Regions from separate parts of the Carnobacterium divergens DSM 20623 genome, predicted to be linked through region 1. Evidence: a T-box and tRNA genes for the amino acid it is inferred to sense, from the RefSeq annotation. Region 1 holds a T-box; the other holds one or more tRNA genes.

What was found. A T-box is a leader RNA that pairs with one kind of tRNA and senses whether it is charged. The one in region 1 lies ahead of serS (serine--tRNA ligase), so its partner is inferred to be a tRNA-Ser.
Region 2: it has a tRNA-Ser gene. The T-box ahead of serS (serine--tRNA ligase) is inferred to sense a tRNA for this amino acid. The anticodon was not compared.

The regions. Positions count from the first base shown of each region.
Region 1 covers NZ_JQLO01000001.1:2,357,434-2,362,608, reverse strand. The annotation lists gene BR52_RS11270 (histidine phosphatase family protein) at 313-936, opposite strand; gene msrA (peptide-methionine (S)-S-oxide reductase MsrA) at 1,054-1,584, opposite strand; gene serS (serine--tRNA ligase) at 1,725-3,005, opposite strand; T-box leader at 3,065-3,300, opposite strand; gene BR52_RS11255 (serine hydrolase) at 3,441-4,766, opposite strand; gene BR52_RS11250 (sensor histidine kinase) at 4,946-5,175, opposite strand, start outside.
Region 2 covers NZ_JQLO01000001.1:357,368-362,542, reverse strand. The annotation lists gene BR52_RS01860 (TcaA second domain-containing protein) at 1-508, opposite strand, end outside; gene BR52_RS01855 (DUF5105 domain-containing protein) at 578-1,645, opposite strand; gene yidD (membrane protein insertion efficiency factor YidD) at 1,797-2,036, shown strand; tRNA gene BR52_RS01840 (tRNA-Glu) at 3,036-3,107, opposite strand; tRNA gene BR52_RS01835 (tRNA-Ser) at 3,128-3,215, opposite strand; tRNA gene BR52_RS01830 (tRNA-Ile) at 3,247-3,320, opposite strand; tRNA gene BR52_RS01825 (tRNA-Gly) at 3,333-3,403, opposite strand; tRNA gene BR52_RS01820 (tRNA-Asp) at 3,416-3,489, opposite strand; tRNA gene BR52_RS01815 (tRNA-Met) at 3,546-3,618, opposite strand; tRNA gene BR52_RS01810 (tRNA-Ser) at 3,656-3,745, opposite strand; tRNA gene BR52_RS01805 (tRNA-Glu) at 3,769-3,840, opposite strand; tRNA gene BR52_RS01800 (tRNA-Ser) at 3,861-3,948, opposite strand; tRNA gene BR52_RS01795 (tRNA-Ile) at 3,980-4,053, opposite strand; tRNA gene BR52_RS01790 (tRNA-Gly) at 4,066-4,136, opposite strand; tRNA gene BR52_RS01785 (tRNA-Phe) at 4,147-4,219, opposite strand; tRNA gene BR52_RS01780 (tRNA-Asp) at 4,234-4,307, opposite strand; tRNA gene BR52_RS01775 (tRNA-Met) at 4,364-4,436, opposite strand; tRNA gene BR52_RS01770 (tRNA-Ser) at 4,474-4,563, opposite strand; tRNA gene BR52_RS01765 (tRNA-Ile) at 4,597-4,670, opposite strand; tRNA gene BR52_RS01760 (tRNA-Met) at 4,688-4,761, opposite strand; tRNA gene BR52_RS01755 (tRNA-Ala) at 4,790-4,862, opposite strand; tRNA gene BR52_RS01750 (tRNA-Pro) at 4,877-4,950, opposite strand; tRNA gene BR52_RS01745 (tRNA-Arg) at 4,988-5,061, opposite strand; tRNA gene BR52_RS01740 (tRNA-Leu) at 5,065-5,153, opposite strand.

The DNA.
Region 1 (5,175 bases):
TCTATATATTAGCACGTTTAGAAGTTTGTGTCAACAACTTTTTTTATTTTCTTTTTCGCTAAGTTGTTGTTACGTCCTAGCGACATGTATAAATATAACAGGTATATCAAGGTTCGTCAACACTTTTTGTTAAAAAAATAAAAGAATTTCAAAAACATGAACAATTTAATCTATTCTATTTATTAGGTTATGATTTAGCAAGTTAAAACGAACTAAAGGTAAGCATACTCACGATATAGTTCGTCTTATCTCTCAGTTATTTTCTTTCTTTATTTATGAATAAAAATTGATTTCTATTTTTAAATATACATTTTAGCTTAAATGGTCTGTATCATCCCATTTTATCAAGGTTGTCGTTGTATTTTTAACTTCTAAAACAGAAATACTTGTATTACTCATTAGACCATTTGATCGGATATCTTTAATTTCTGCTCCTAAAAGGCTTTGGATGATTGCTGTTAATGTTACTCCATGAGCAACAAATAATAAATTTTCATCTGAATGTTCTTTCAATGCAGTATGAATTACATTTAAGCTACGTTCAATTAAGGCTGGATAAGTTTCGCCACCAAAATTAGCTGGGTTGTACTTTTCAGGCTGCTCTCTTAAATGATGGAACTCTTCTGGTTCAGTTTCTAAAGCATATGAAAAATGCTTGCCTTCCCATTCGCCAAAACCAAACTCTCTCAAGTCCTTTTCTTCTATTAAAGGGATCGCTTCTTCTCTTTCGGCTAAAATCAATTTGGCTGTATCCTTTGCACGCTTTTGTGGACTTACATAGATTTGTTTAAATTCTATATTTTTTAAGGCTTTTCCTGTTAAAGTCGCGTCTTTTAATGATTCTTCTAAAAGAGCTGAATCTCCGGTTCCTCCTTGGAAACGTCCGTCTAGATTCCATTCTGTTTTTCCATGTCTAACAAAATACAATTTTGTCATTTCATCACACTCCTATTTTCTACTCTTTAGTCTATCACAATTTTTCAATATCTTGAAATGAACTATATATAGAAGGAAAAATAAAAAGAAGATAATTAAATTATCTTCTTTACTACTTTATTTCCAGTTTTCCTCAAGAAATGGGCCTCGTCCTGAACCTTGTCGGTAGCCATTATAATGAGAGGGATTTTTTTTGTAATAGTCTTGATGGTATTCTTCAGCTGGATAGAATGGTTTAGCAGGTTCAATTGTTGTTACTATTGGCGCTTTAAAACGGCCACTTTCAGCTAGATCTTGTTTGGATGCTTCTGCAACCTTTCGTTGTTCTTCATTTAAATAAAATATGACAGGTCGATAGGATGAACCTCTATCTGCAAATTGACCGCTGGCATCTGTCGGATCGGTTTGTCTCCAATAAATTTCAACTAATTGCTGATAGCTAAAAATTGTCGGATCAAAGGTAATTTCAACAGCTTCTGTATGTCCTGTGGTTTCACTACAAACTTCTCGATAAGTCGGTGCAATCGTATGACCTCCTGTATAACCTGCCACCACAGAGATAATACCGGGCTCTGTATCAAAAGGTTTTATCATGCACCAGAAACAGCCTCCAGCAAATATTGCTTTTTCTAATTGTTTTTTACTCATTATACTACCCCTTTCTTCTATATAAATAACAATTTAAGTATAGCATCTTAAGAGTAAGTGACAATTAATTCGCCTTGGTAAAAATAAGTGACCTAAAAAAACTCCCTCTCCTTAAAAGGAAAGAGAGTCTTCGGTAATAATTATTTTGGTTTACGGATTTCTGTAACGCCACCCATATAAGGAACTAATACTTCTGGAATTTTGACTGATCCATCTGCTTGTTGGTAGTTTTCTAAAATTGCTGCAAATGTTCTTCCTACTGCTAAACCTGATCCGTTTAACGTATGAACATAGTCTGTTTTTCCTTCGTCATTGCGGTAACGAATCATCGCACGGCGCGCTTGGAAATCTTCACAGTTTGAACATGAGCTAATTTCACGGAAAGTTTCTTGCGCTGGGATCCAAACCTCTAAATCATACGTTTTAGCAGCTGAAAAACCCATGTCTCCTGTACATAAAGCCAATACTCGGTATGGCAAATTCAACTTTTGTAAAACTGTTTCGGCATCATGAGTCATTTTTTCTAATTCATCATATGACGTTTCAGGCTTACTGAATTTCACCATTTCAACCTTATTAAATTGGTGTAAACGAATCAAACCACGGGTGTCACGTCCTGCACTACCTGCTTCTGATCTAAATGCTGGGCTTAGGGCTGTGAAATAAACAGGTAATTGTTCTGTTGGGATAAATTCATCACGATAATAGTTTGTTAAAGTGATTTCTGCTGTTGAAATCATCGTTAAATCTTCATTTTCAATTTGGAAAACATCTTCTTTGAACTTTGGAAATTGACCAGTTCCATACATTGATCTGCTATTTGCTAAATAAGGTGTCAACATTTCTTGATAACCATGTTCCCCAGTGTGTAAATCTAGCATAAAATTATACAAGGCACGTTCCAGTCTTGCTCCTAACCCTTTGTAATATACAAAACGGCTTCCTGATACCTTCGCTCCTCGTTCAAAATCTAATATATCTAATTCTTCTGCAATATCCCAGTGAGCTTTTGGTTCAAAATCAAATGTAGCAGGTTCACTCCAACGACGTACTTCTACATTATCCTCTTCATCTTTACCGATTGGTACAGAATCATTAGGTAGATTCGGCAATCCTGCAGCAATTTCATTAATGCTTTCATCAATAGCTGCTAATTCTTCATCTAATCCTTTTATTTTATCGCCAACTTCACGCATTTCTGTAATTTTATCATCTGCATTTTCCTTGTTACGTTTTAACGTTGCAATCGCACCTGATACTTCATTACGGTATTTTTTTAAATTTTCAGTTTCGACAATTAATTCACGACGCTTATTGTCTAATACGACAAAATTTTCTAATAATTCTTTTTTTACACCTCTAGTTGCTAATTTTGCTTCTACGGTTGTAAAGTCACTTCTTAAACGTTTAATATCTAACATTGTTCATCTTCCTTTCTGTTTTTAATAAAAATAAAAAGAGCCCTTCCATCCACATATACTTATGGGACGAAATGGCTCGAAAATTCGCGGTACCACCCAAATTTAGACACACTACAACATGTATCTACACTCAATAACAGTTTGATAACGGACTGATTCCGAAACAATTTGGGCCAAATGGGTTCATTGTTTACTTCGCGTGAGGGATTCAAAAAAACAAACCATCAGTTTTCACCAACCACTGACTCTCTACTTGTATTTATTTGATTTACTATGTCACGCTACTGACGTTCGACTTTATTTACTTGCTGTGTTCTTATCATACCTAAGTAACGAGAAAAATGCAATCTAAAAATCTATTTTCAAAAAATTATCCTACCTAAACTTTTCCAATAAAAAAAAAGCAACCTTTTAACTGGTTGCTCCTTCTAATGGTTAAAATAAATTAGTGAAAAAAGATTTGATCTCACGACCTGTTAAAACAAAAAAATTAGCTTTTTCAACTTCTGATGCTGTTACTACTTTTACTTCTTGTCCTGTCGCACCGTTGATATAGCCTAAAGTATCGTTAGTTGGGGCTACTTGAGCTGTTCCAACTTCCATTCCTTTTTTAATAGGAGCTACTAATTCTTTATCGCTATTTAGTAAGCCTTCTTTTTCAGTATAGGTTACTTTTAAATTTTTAACTTCTGTATCTTTTTGAACGATTGCGTTTACGTTAGTATCCATTACTAATTTCACGCTATCTTCTTTTCCTTTTGCTACGTTAATAGCTTTTAAGGCTTTATTTGTGTCACCTTTTTTGACTAATTCTTTCATTTCAAAATTATCAAAAGCGTAATCCATCATTTTAGCTGTTTCTTCAAAACGAGCACCTTTATTTGTTTCGCCATCGCCTGCATTCATTACGACAGTGATAATTCTCATGCCATTTTCTTCAGCAGTTCCAGTAAAACATGCACCGGCAATATCTGTTGTTCCGGTTTTTAATCCGTCAACATTATCACGAGCGTAAATTAAGCCTGGCAGCATCCAGTTCCAGTTTTCCATATGAATTTCATCTGATGTTCCTTTTCTGAAATCGAGGGTTGGAATTTTCGCTGTTTCAAGAACTTCTGGAAAATCATTCAATAGATGTTGAGCAACCAGCGCCATATCACGAGCTGTCATCATATTTTCATCTGTTTCAGAACTTCCTGGATAGATATTGCCATTTAAATCAGAGTTTGTTAAACCTGTTGCATTTACTAAATGAATATCTTCTGCTTTTGCTCCCCATGAAATAACTTTTTCACGCATCGCATCCACAAATTGAGGCTCACTTCCTGAAACAGCCTGTGCCAAACTAATTGCTGCTGCGTTAGCTGAGTAAATCGCCATTGCTTCATATAATTCTTTTACGGTATATTGCTCACCTAAACGTAATGGAACATTTGACAATTCAGAATTCTGACTTGTTTTGTAGCTGTAGTCATCAATGGTGATTTTTTGATCCCATTTTAATTTCCCATCTTTAATAGCTTCTAAAACTAAGTATTCTGTAATCATTTTAGTCATTGATGCAATTCCTAATTTTTCATCACCATTTTTGTTCACTAATACTTTTCCTGTCTTCGCTTCAATTGCAAATGCAGCAGCTGCATTAATTTCTGGTGCTTCAGCTGCTGATGCTGTTTGAGCGCCCATCAAGAAAGATGGAAAAATAGTTCCTATCATTAACGCGACAGCAAAAATCACGCCGTATTTATTTAATTTTTTCATGTAATAAATTCTCCTCAATATCGTTTTTATTGACTTCTCTATGTTAGCGAAATTATCACTAAAAAACAAGTTTTTTTCTGAAATTAAAATGGTTCTTTTTATTCTTTAAAACAAATTAAAAAGCTAAGATTAATCCCTCTGTTCTCAGCTTTTTAAACTAAAATGATTCACGTGAAACATTATTTTGTTTCACTGTTTTGTACTTGCTTTAATGGTAAGTGCAGTACAAAACGTGTTAATTCTTTATCTGATTTCGCATAAATGTATCCCCCATGTAACGCGACGATACTTTGTGCAATCGCTAAGCCTAAGCCTGTTCCACCCGTTTCTTGTGAACGCGATTCTTCTACGCGGTAGAAACGATCGAATAATTGATTTAAAGAAGCTTCTGGAATTTCCGGCCCATCGT
Region 2 (5,175 bases), 2.0 Mb from region 1:
CCATCTTAAAAACATGTTTTCCAGGAAATATAGGTCCATATTTTTTAGAACGCGTGTCATAATTAATTAATTTTTTTTCAGCATCTCTTAAAATAATTTTATCTGCATCTGTACTAATAGTAATATAACGAGGTTGAACCTCTACTTGATACTTAGGAAAAATTAAAAATTGACGTTTTTTTGATACAATTTTAAAAAAAGAGTCATTCTGATACGATTCATTCGAATCAGTCAGCTGTTCATTTAAACTTTCAAAAAAAATATTTTTCTTATCTTTATCATTTTCAAAATAATTTATAAAAGACTTTATATCTGATTTTTTTAGAGCTAAATTTTTTTCAGAGCTAACCATACTGTTTTGTAGCTCTGTTATATTTTTTTCGGAAATTAAAACTTCAAAGTTGTTAACAAATTTTGACTTGCTAGTAGTATAGAACCCAACACTTATAACTAATATAAAAATAAGAATACAAGTTATTGCAAGCAAAATTTTATCTTTATTTTTCATTTTCTCGCTCCTATTCTTTTTGAAATAAAAAGCCCATACTATAAATATAGCACAGGCTTAATAAAATAATTAATCTACATTTCCAGTAAAAGCACGTAACAGATTTTCATTTGAAGCATCTACATTACTCTTCATACTAATATCCCATTTTCCGGCTTTTTTAGTTAGTAAAACTTTAATATCATTTCTTGGTTCCCCAAGTTCACTTTTTTCTAAAATTTCTGGATATTTTGTAAGAGCATATTGTTCAGATTTTTCAGAATCATAAGTGTCATTCTCATCATTATATTCTTCTTTGTATTCTCTAATAATGTCAATAATAGAATCATTTGATAAACCTTTAAATTTAACTTCCACTAGGGCTTTTTCACCAGTATTACCAAGTAATTTTGTTTCAATCGTAGCTCTTTTAGCTTCAGTTTCTTGATAATTTTTAAATAAAGTTGTTAACTCATCATCTGTTGGTTTGTAATTATAAACAACATAATCTTTTGTTACTTTATTAAAAGCTTTTTTGAATTCTGCAATTGCCTCTTCACTATTAGTCGATACTAAATTATCATAATTTTCATTTTCTTTATTTAAAAAAACAACATCCATATAAGCATCTAAAGCCTTTTTAGGTTCATCTAATTTTTTCAAACTATCTTTGTATTGCGTTTGATCAACCGCAAGTTCAACATCTTTTTTATTGTCTTCATCAAATGAATTCGTTGCAAAATTTAAGGAGTATTCTTTATCCTTTTTGACATTGAATAAGATAGTTAATTTTAAACTTTTATCAGCAGACAATTTTCCGCCTTCTTCAGATGTTTTAAATCCACTTTTATAGTCGGTAATTGGATTAATTTTTTCATCTTCACCTTTTTCATACAGAGCGAAATTATCCGCTGTAATGTACATTTGCTCTTTACTTTTATTTTTCACTTTAACTTGTAAAGCAATATAAGTATCTGATCCGCCTTCTCCATCCTCACTAAAAGGAACAACATATTCACCTTTTTCAATTTGAACTTCTGCTACTTTACTTTTAGCAATCGGTTTGTCATCACTCTTTGAATTTTTTGTATTTCCCCCACATCCAGCAACTACTAAAGTTATTAGAAGTACTGATAACAACAACATTTTCTTTTTCATTTTCCAACTCCTATTAATATTTATTTAAAAAACTTTCATTATAAATGATACCATACACTTGTTATCATATCAAATGTTTTTTAATTAATTCTTGACTTATTACTCAAGTTACACTACCATAAGCATACATGAATAATATAAAGGTAGATGAATGATGTTAAAAAAAATACTAATTGGCTTTGTTCAATTTTATCAAAAATTTATATCCCCAATGTTTCCTCCAAGTTGCCGATATACTCCTACTTGTTCTAGTTACATGATTCAATCAATTGAACGATTCGGTGCAATAAAAGGAACTGGAATGGGAATTTGGCGCATTCTACGTTGCCACCCATTTGTTAAAGGTGGCTACGATCCTGTTCCTGAAAAAAAAGGCATGAACATTAATTAATTTAAACTCTTTTTGCTGTATACTTCTTCTTTTTTTGGTAAAATAGAAGAAGTCTATCTTAAAAGGAGTTTTTTTATTTGATTCAAATGAGACAAAATTTCACACGTACCTTATTTTTTAATCCCCTATTTCTTATTTTTATATCCCCATTCACACTAATCTTATTAGGAACAGTTCTTTCTATTCAATTTAGTTCCTTCAAATTCACTTCATTTTTACTACTGTATTTATTTGTTCTACTAAATCAATTTCTTGAAAAAATTTTTGCTTATCACCAAAAAGAAAAACATGAATTAAAGTTACTACCAATTATTCTTTTTGAAATTTTAAATTTACTACTTATGTTTTACTTTACACTATCAAATAACTTTTTAATTGGGATCTTACTTCTGCTCTATAGTATCGTCATCCATCTTCAATATATTCCGTATAATTTAAGCTTGAGTTTATATTCTTTAATTTTAACAAGTTTATTTAAAGGAGGAATCTTGACTTACATTAGCTTTTATATCCAAACTGGTTTTATATCTAAAGAACTTTATTATTGGAGCCTTTCATCAATCATCTTGCATGTATTTATAGGCTACAGTAAGCAGCTCGTTGAAGTAGATTTGCAAACGAAAATAACCTCAAAAAAATCTTTTTTATATCTAATTTCCCTTATTCTAAGTACCTATATTTTTACCTTTTTAAGTCTCTATCTTCCTAACTATCTTAAAAACTGGATTTTTCTTTTATTACTAAGTATCCCACTAGCAATAAAAGTCATACAATTATTTCAAGTAAATAAAATCAATCACTCTACTAGTTACAAAATAAAACTAATCAATCTGTTCCAAATACTATTTACTATCTTACTATGTATTACAGCCTTGATTAAAGTATTTGTTACCCAAAAATGATAAACGAATGAAAAAGACATTACCGAGGTAGCTCTCAGTAATGTCTTTTCATTCGTTTATAAAACAAAAAAAGTCTTCTGATAATCAGAAGACTCAATGACCCGTACGGGAATCGAACCCGTGATACCGCCGTGAAAGGGCGGTGTCTTAACCGCTTGACCAACGGGCCTTTTTATTAAAATTAAAATACGGAGAAGGAGGGATTTGAACCCTCGCGCCGCGTTAACGACCTACACCCTTAGCAGGGGCGCCTCTTCAGCCACTTGAGTACTTCCCCAATCCAATATTTTAAAAGTATTTATTTACAATGGGCCTAAATGGACTCGAACCATCGACCTCACGCTTATCAGGCGTGCGCTCTAACCAGCTGAGCTATAGGCCCATAAAAAAAAAAAGCGGGTGACGAGAATCGAACTCGCGACAACAGCTTGGAAGGCTGTGGTTTTACCACTAAACTACACCCGCAATACTATAAAACGGTCTGGACGGGACTCGAACCCGCGACCTCCTGCGTGACAGGCAGGCATTCTAACCAGCTGAACTACCAAACCAAAAATGTATGTTGTATTGCGTCACTTCTTCTCTTTAAACAAGTGTTTTAGAGAAATTGCGGGGACAGGACTTGAACCTGTGACCTTCGGGTTATGAGCCCGACGAGCTGCCAACTGCTCCACCCCGCGATAATTTAAATGTTTCTCTACTTAATAAAAAGTAGTAAGGAGGATAAGGGATTCGAACCCTTGCGTGGTTTTACCCACCTGACGGTTTTCAAGACCGTTCCCTTCAGCCGGACTTGGGTAATCCTCCGAAAAAAAGTTTTTATAAAACTATGACCCGTACGGGAATCGAACCCGTGATACCGCCGTGAAAGGGCGGTGTCTTAACCGCTTGACCAACGGGCCTTTTTATTAAAATTAAAATACGGAGAAGGAGGGATTTGAACCCTCGCGCCGCGTTAACGACCTACACCCTTAGCAGGGGCGCCTCTTCAGCCACTTGAGTACTTCCCCAATCCAATATTTTAAAAGTATTTATTTACAATGGGCCTAAATGGACTCGAACCATCGACCTCACGCTTATCAGGCGTGCGCTCTAACCAGCTGAGCTATAGGCCCATAAAACGTAAAAGCGGGTGACGAGAATCGAACTCGCGACAACAGCTTGGAAGGCTGTGGTTTTACCACTAAACTACACCCGCAAAATAAATATGGCGCAGGACAGAATCGAACTGCCGACACATGGAGCTTCAATCCATTGCTCTACCAACTGAGCTACTGAGCCAAATATATTTCTAACGGTCTGGACGGGACTCGAACCCGCGACCTCCTGCGTGACAGGCAGGCATTCTAACCAGCTGAACTACCAAACCAAAAATGTATGTTGTATTGCGTCACTTCTTCTCTTTAAACAAGTGTTTTAGAGAAATTGCGGGGACAGGACTTGAACCTGTGACCTTCGGGTTATGAGCCCGACGAGCTGCCAACTGCTCCACCCCGCGATAATTTAAATGTTTCTCTACTTAATAAAAAGTAGTAAGGAGGATAAGGGATTCGAACCCTTGCGTGGTTTTACCCACCTGACGGTTTTCAAGACCGTTCCCTTCAGCCGGACTTGGGTAATCCTCCGAAAAAAATAATATGAATATTTGAATATATCAATGGACCTTGTAGGACTCGAACCTACGACCGAACGGTTATGAGCCGTTTGCTCTAACCAACTGAGCTAAAGGTCCGAGGTCTATTCATTTAATAGCGGCGAAGGGGATCGAACCCCCGACCTCCCGGGTATGAACCGGACGCTCTAGCCAGCTGAGCTACACCGCCAAAATAATTATATCTAAGTTTTTAAAAGTGGAGCCTAGCGGGATCGAACCGCTGACCTCCTGCGTGCAAGGCAGGCGCTCTCCCAGCTGAGCTAAGGCCCCATAATTAAAATCAATCGGGAAGACAGGATTCGAACCTGCGACCCCTTGGTCCCAAACCAAGTGCTCTACCAAGCTGAGCTACTTCCCGTTTTGAACTCGAAGATATGATCTTTATTTCTAAAGAATGCACCCAAGAGGGGTCGAACCTCTAACCGCCTGATTCGTAGTCAGGTACTCTATCCAGTTGAGCTATGGGTGCAAATGGTGCCGAGGGCCGGAATCGAACCGGCACGGTGATCACTCACCGCAGGATTTTAAGTCCTGTGCGTCTGCCAGTTCCGCCACCCCGGCATGGAATGTGGATCAGATTTTT